One region of the Luedemannella helvata genome, then DNA from elsewhere that is predicted to be linked to it. Evidence: riboswitches for the same ligand, from Rfam matches in the RefSeq annotation. Region 1 holds a riboswitch; the other holds the start of a gene.

What was found. A riboswitch is a leader RNA that binds a small molecule or an ion and turns the genes downstream of it on or off. The one in region 1 is predicted to bind S-adenosylmethionine.
Region 2: linked by a shared signal. The riboswitch ahead of ABD191_RS05305 (aminotransferase class V-fold PLP-dependent enzyme) and the one ahead of thrC (threonine synthase) in region 1 are both predicted to bind S-adenosylmethionine.

The regions. Positions count from the first base shown of each region.
Region 1 covers NZ_BAAALS010000011.1:158,801-162,201, reverse strand. The annotation lists gene ABD191_RS13570 (glucosyl-3-phosphoglycerate synthase) at 1-940, opposite strand, end outside; gene ABD191_RS13565 (hypothetical protein) at 1,006-1,692, shown strand; SAM riboswitch class I at 1,748-1,878, shown strand; gene thrC (threonine synthase) at 1,892-3,148, shown strand.
Region 2 covers NZ_BAAALS010000004.1:77,627-81,027, forward strand. The annotation lists gene ABD191_RS05300 (outer membrane protein assembly factor BamB family protein) at 1-699, shown strand, start outside; gene ABD191_RS05305 (aminotransferase class V-fold PLP-dependent enzyme) at 677-2,053, opposite strand; SAM riboswitch class IV at 2,069-2,182, opposite strand; gene ABD191_RS05310 (DUF4132 domain-containing protein) at 2,278-3,147, shown strand; gene ABD191_RS05315 (hypothetical protein) at 3,144-3,401, shown strand, end outside.

The DNA.
Region 1 (3,401 bases):
CAGGGAGAGGGCGGGTGGCCGCGTACTCCGGGATCGACAGCATCGGGGGGCGGTCCGGGAGGTCGATCTCCGTTTCGCGTGGCGTCACCCTTCCCCCCTCGCGGGTGAACTGGGTGAGGGTGGGCCACGGGCGGCGGTCCGGAGCGACCCGGCGGGCGACCGTGTGCAGGATGGTCGCGGCCATCCGGCCCAGCGCGGCGGTGTCCTGGTGGCCGTGGGTGCGCTGACCGAGGTCGACCTGGGCGATGGCGTCGAGCCCGAAGCGCTCGGCCGCGTCGATGAGCAGGCCGGTCTCCACCCCGTACCCGGCCGCGAACGGCAGCCGCTCCAGCAGGGTGCGCCGGGCCGCGTACTCGCCCGCCAACGGCTGCACGACGCCCGCGAGGTGCGGCAGGTACGCGTTGAGCAACGGCCGGGCGAGCAGCTCGGTGACCCGGCCGCCCCCGGCGGCGGACACGTCGAGCAGCGGCCGGTCGTAGAACGCCTTGACCAGGCCGACCGTGTGGTCGGTGAGCAGCGGCCCGAGCAGCCCGGTGATGTAGTGCCCGCCGAAGTCCGTGAGGTCGGCGTCGACGTAGACGAGGAGGTCGCCGCGCGTGACGGCGAGCGCCTTCCACAGCACCTCGCCCTTGCCGGCGAACGAGCCGCACTCGGGCAGCACGTCGTCGCGGTGGTGCACGGTCGCGCCGGCCGCCGCGGCGACCTCGGCCGTCCGGTCGGCGGAGCCGGAGTCGATCACGACGATCTCGTCGACCAGGCCCGTCGACTCGGCGAGTTCGCGCACGCCGGCGACGATGATCCCGACGGTGGGCTCCTCGTCGAGCGCCGGCAGGACCACGCTGACGGTGGTGTCGCCCTTCGCGTCGATCAGCTGGTCGACCGCCCAGTCGCCGGCGGCCGACGTGCGGGCCAGGAACCACCGCGCCGCCGCGTCATGCACGTCCTCCACGCTAACCGGTGGGGCGGACTGGTCAACGGGAGGCGTGAGGTCTAGCGTGCCAACTCGTGGACGCGTGGGCACCCGAAGAGAACCTCAACATCGGCAAGCGCCGCGCGCGGCCGAAGCGCCGCATGGACGAGAAGCGACCCGTGGCCTGGACGCTGCGGATCGTCGTCGTGCTCGTCGTGGTGGCGCTCGCGGGCGGCGCGGTGTGGTGGTTCACCCGGCCCAGCGGCCTGGAGACGCTGCCGCCGCAGGCCCTGGAGACTCCCGGCGGTTTCCGGTCCACCATCGGCGCCAAGAACACCATCACGGTGGGTGTCACCGTGACGAACGCGGCCACGAAGCCCATCACGGTGACGAAGGCGCGCATCCTGGCGCCGCCCGGGGTCGCGGCGAAGTCCGTCGGCCTGGTGCCCGCCGGCGAGAACAACGCGGGCTTCGAGCTTGACGACCAGGTGCCGGACGGCGGCTCGGTCACGCTCGGCCCGGGCGAGTCCGCCGTGATCGTCGGGCGGTTCACCGTGACGTGTGGCACAGCGATCGCCTCGGCCGACCCGACGGAGGAGCAGATCTTCGCGACCGTACAGGTGGATGGCGAGTCCCGCGAGGAGGAGCTGGACGTCCCCGTCGTGGACGATATGCCCTGGTTGACGGCGACCGCGCAGCGCTCGTGCCTGGACCCGGTGTCCACCGCCGACCCGGGCGGTCCGCTCAAGCCGCTGCCCAAGGCGTCGGAGGCCACGTCGTAAATACCGGCGCGACCCCGTAGAATCGGCGGCACGTGCCTGCGCACGACAACTGAATAACTCATCCAGAGGGGCAGAGGGAACGGCCCGATGAAGCCCCGGCAACCACCCGCGAGCGCGCGACGAAGCGCCGCCCGGGCAGGTGCCAAATCCGGCCCACGATGACGCAAGGCGTGGGAAAGATGAGAAGGAGACCATCATCGTGAGTGCATCCTCAGCCGCCCGCTGCCTCGTCTGTCGCAACTGCGGCACGGAGGCGCCGCTGCGCCCTCAGCACGCCTGCTACGAGTGCTTCGGCCCGCTTGAGGTCGGGTACGACACGGCCGCGCTGGCCCAGGTGACGCGAGCCGACATCGAGGCCGGTCCGAACAACATGTGGCGGTACGCCCCGCTGCTGCCCGTGGGTCAGGACGCCGCGGCGCGTGTCACCCTGGATCCGGGTCTTACCCCTCTGGTACGCGCGGACGCGCTCGCGGACGAGTTCGGCATGACCGGCACGGTGTGGGTGAAGGACGACTCCGCCAACCCGACGCACTCCTTCAAGGACCGGGTCGTCTCCGTGGCCCTCACGGCCGCCAAGGGTTTCGGCTTCACCCGCTTCGCCTGCGCTTCCACGGGCAACCTCGCCAACTCGGTGGCCGCGCACGCCGCCCGTGCCGGCGTCCCGTCGATGGTCTTCATCCCGTCCGACCTGGAGGCCGGCAAGATCCTCACCACGGCCGTCTACGACGGGGACGTGGTCGCCATCCAGGGCTCGTACGACGACGTGAACCGGCTGTGCTCCGAGCTCACCGAGACGGACGAGTTCGAGAAGACCGCCTTCGTCAACGTCAACCTGCGCCCGTTCTACGCCGAGGGCTCCAAGACCCTCGGGTACGAGGTGGCGGAGCAGCTCGGCTGGCGCATTCCCGCGCAGGTCGTCATCCCGATGGCCTCCGGCGAGCTGCTGACCAAGGTTGACAAGGCGTTCGCCGAGCTGGTGGAGATCGGCCTGGCCACCGCGCCGGAGGGCGGCTGGCGCGTGTTCGGCGCCCAGTCGACGGGCTGCAACCCGATCGCGGTGGCCCTGCACAACGGCGCCTCGGACATCGTCCCCGTGAAGCCGACCGGCATCGCCAAGTCGCTCAACATCGGCGACCCGGCCGCCGGCCTGTACGCGCTGGAGTCGGTCCGCCGCACGAACGGCTGGATGGAGTACGTCGACGACGAGGAGATCCGCGCCGGCATCCGCCTGCTGGCCCGCACGACGGGCATCTTCGCCGAGACGGCCGGCGGCGTGACCACCGCGGTGCTCGGCAAGCTCGTACGCACGGGCAAGCTGGACCCGACCGCGGAGACGGTCGTCTTCAACACGGGCGAGGGTCTCAAGACGCTGGACGCGATCGAGGGACTCGTCGGGCCCACGCACAACATCAGGCCATCCCTCAAAGCGGCGCGCGAGGCTCACCTGATCGGATGATTTTTTCGGACGCGCCTACGATGAGTAGTGTTCACGTCAACGCGCGGTGCTTGCAAAATGCGAATCGCAACCGCCAGAACGTAACTGACGGTAACCAAACCAGCTAGCAACGGTGAAGCAACACGCTGGAAACCCTTGACGGTGCTGGTGGAGAGGCGCAGGATGCTTTGCGCGGGAGGTTCACCGCCGCGCAACCGACAGTCCGGTTTGGAGCTGGCCGGCGGCGTGTAGTTCCGGTGCGTAGGCCTCGGCG
Region 2 (3,401 bases), on a different contig from region 1:
AACGTCTATGTCGGCACGCTGCACCCACAACTCAGCAAACTACCCAACGGCAGCTACGTGGCCAGCCTCGACAATCGGGCCACCACGGCCGCGCTCTCGATAGCGGACGGATCGGTGCGCTGGCGTTCCGCTGGCACGGACCTGTTCTGCCGTAGCCACCTCTACATCGAGGACCCCGCCTCCGCGGACGACGGTCTGCCCGTGCGCTGCCGCTACCGGGGCACCGAGAAGTACGCCAACGACACCGCGCGGGCGACCTTCACCGATCTCGACGTGACCGTCGAGGGTTTCGACATCGCGACCGGCGATACGACGTGGCAGGTGCCGGCGGGCAGGACCGAGGCGCTCATCGACTGGGACACCAAGCCCGCCATCGCGGGCGCCACGGCCCGCCTCATCCGGGGCGGCGCCGAGCCGCTCGTGCTGGACGTGGCGACCGGCAGGAGCGTCGTGCCGGCCGCCGACGCGGCGTTCTGGTGCGCCAGGCGGGCCACCTTCGATTACCGGGAGCCGTACTACGTGCGCGGAAAGCCGGTCCGTGAGCGGGCGGGCGGCACGCACGTGAGCGTGTGCGACGCACGCGGCAAGGCGAGCGACCGTGCCCCGACGATGGGCGCCACGGCGGCCGCCGGTGCCGGCTTCGACACCGTGGCCGTCGTGGCCACCGCGAGCGGGTTCACGGGATACCGGGCGGGCTGACCGGCACCGGTCCGTCACAGGGCCGCTGCTCGCCGGAGAGCGGGGCGCCGCCGAGCCAGTCGGGCAGCCGCCTGGTCTCCGGTACGGGCGCCCAGCCCGCGCTGTCCTGCGCGTACGCCCATTGTGTTCCCCGCGCGGACAGTGCGCCGAGCGCGGACAGGAGGCGGTCGACGTCCTCCACGGTGCTGCCGACGCCGAAGCTCGCCCGCACGGCCGCCGGCACGCCGAGCCGGTCCAGCAGGGGATGCGCGCAGAACCGGCCGTCGCGCACGCCGATGCCGTGCTCGGCCGACAGGTAGGCCGCCACCTTGCCGGCGGGCACACCGTCCACAGTGAACGCCACCAGGCCCACGGCCCCGGGACTGTCGGGCCACAGCCGCAGCGGCGTGATGCCCAGCGCCGCGAGGCCGTCGACCAGCCGTTCGCGCAGGTGATGCTCGTGGTCCACGAGCGCGCCGGCCGGCAGTGCCGCCAGCTCCCGGCAGGCCCGGGCGAGGGCCGCGACCCCCACGACGTTCGGCGTGCCGGCCTCGTGCCGCGCCGGCGCCGGCGCCCAGGCCGTGGCGGCGACGGTCACGTCCGTCACCGCGCCGCCGCCGGCCAGGTACGGCTCGGCCGCGTCGAGCCAGTCCCGACGGCCCACCAGCACGCCAGCGCCGTACGGCGCGTAGAGCTTGTGGCCCGAGAACGCCAGGTAGTCCACGCCGGTGCCGGCCAGGTCGATCGGGCGGTGCGGGGCGAGCTGGGCCCCGTCGACCGCGAGCCGGGCGCCGTGCCGGTGCGCGATGTCGGCGATGGTGGGCAGCGGCGTGCGTTCGCCGGTGACGTTCGAGGCGCCAGTGACCGTGACGAGCGCGGCCGGGCGGCGGCGCAGCTCCGCCTCCAGCGCGTCGAGCGTGGCGGCCAGGGTCGGGCGGGCGGCCAGCACCCGGTCGCCCCGGCGCTGCCACGGCAGCAGGTTGGCGTGATGCTCGATGTCGAGCAGCACTGCCTCGCCCGGAGTGGCCGAGGCGAGCAGGCCGAACGCGTCCGTGGTGTGCCGGGTGAACACGACCACGTCGTCGCCGCGGGCGCCGACGAAGGACGTGACGGCCGCGCGGGCGTCCTCGTAGAGCGCGGTGCACACGCGGGACAGGTACCCCGCGCCCCGGTGGACGCTCGCGTAGCTGGCGAGTACCTCGCCCACGTGCTCGGCCACGGTGGCCAGGGCGGGCGCGCTCGCGGCGTAGTCGAGGTTCGTGTACCGCGTCTCGCCGCCGTCGACGAGCGGCACGCGCGCGTCCGTGCCGACAACGGACAGCAGGGCGGTGGGTGTGATCGATGGTGCCGTCACGGCATGACCCCCTGGGATCATCGGGGACCCGGCAGGGGTCCGCGCTTGCGCCGCCCCGGTCGGGGCGGGCCGTGTCATCACCCGGGGCACCCCGCCGCGGAGGAGGGTTGCCGGCCAACAAGCCGGGGCTACGCGTTGGCACTCGTGACAGCTCCGACCATAGCAGCCCGCGGCGAAGGCGTGAATGTCAGCCGGCGATGGCAGAATCCGGGCTTCGCCGCAGCGGGGTGTCTGGGAGGACGAGCATGGGGTGGTTGCCGACCGCCGACGGGTACGAGGTGTCGTTGCAGGGCAGCAAGGTGGTGTGCCGCAAGGGTCAGGGCAAGCAACTCAAGAGCCTGCCCAAGGCGCTCAAGGACGACGATGTCGTCGTCGGGCTGCGCCAGCTCGCCGAGTGGCTCGCCCGCCACGAGACGAGCTGCCGCGCCGAGGTCGAGCGCTGGATGATCCGTTCGCTGCCGGTGCCCGCCCAGGTGCTGGGCCGCGTCTGGGCCGACGAAGCGTGGCGGGCCGCGCTCACCGACGCCGTCGTCGTACCCGTCGACGAGGCCGGCGACTGGATCCTCGACGACGCCGGGTTCCTGCGCGAGGCCGACGTCGCGCGCGGGGTCGGCGTGGTGAACCTCGACGGCGAGTCCGTGTGGCTGACGGCCGCGCAGTTCGCCATCCCGCACCCCGTGCGCCTGGCCGACCTTGACGACCTGCGCGAGTTCGCCGCCGAACTGGGCGTGGCGCAGGGCACCACGCAGCTGTTCCGCGAGATCTGGCGCAAACCCGAGGACAAGGCCGAGCAGTCGCGGGCCCTCGGCGAGTTCTCCGGCGGTCGCTTCGAGGAGTTGCGCCACCTGACCGCCCGGGCGACGAAGCTGGGCTACCCGATCCGCGGCGGTTACGCCACCTGCCGCGTCTGGGAGGGCGGCACAGCTGTCACGGCGACCGTGTGGGTCGGCGCCGACGACCCGAGCTACGAGGCCGAGACGGGCGAGCTGTCGTTCACCAACCCGCAGGGCGAGACCGTGCCGGTGACCGAGGTCGGTCCGATCGCCTGGTCCGAGGGCATGCGCATGGCCGCCGCCCTGTACGCCGGCCGCGTCGTCAAGGAGGAGTCCGAGTGAGCGACGACGCGCTGCGGGAGGCCGGTGCGATCCTGCCGGGGGAGGCCGCTCCGGACCGGTCCGTGGACACGATCACCGCGCGGTCCTACGGGCATCCGGTGCTCGACGGTCGTACGGTCGTGCGTCTGGTGCCGGGTGCGCTGGGTGAGGCCGAGGACCTGAGCATGGAGTTCCTCGGCTTCGCCGCTGAGGCGGCGCCGGTCGTGGTGGGTCATGGGCGTCGGGAGGCGTTGGGGTTCCCGGCGTGGGCGTTG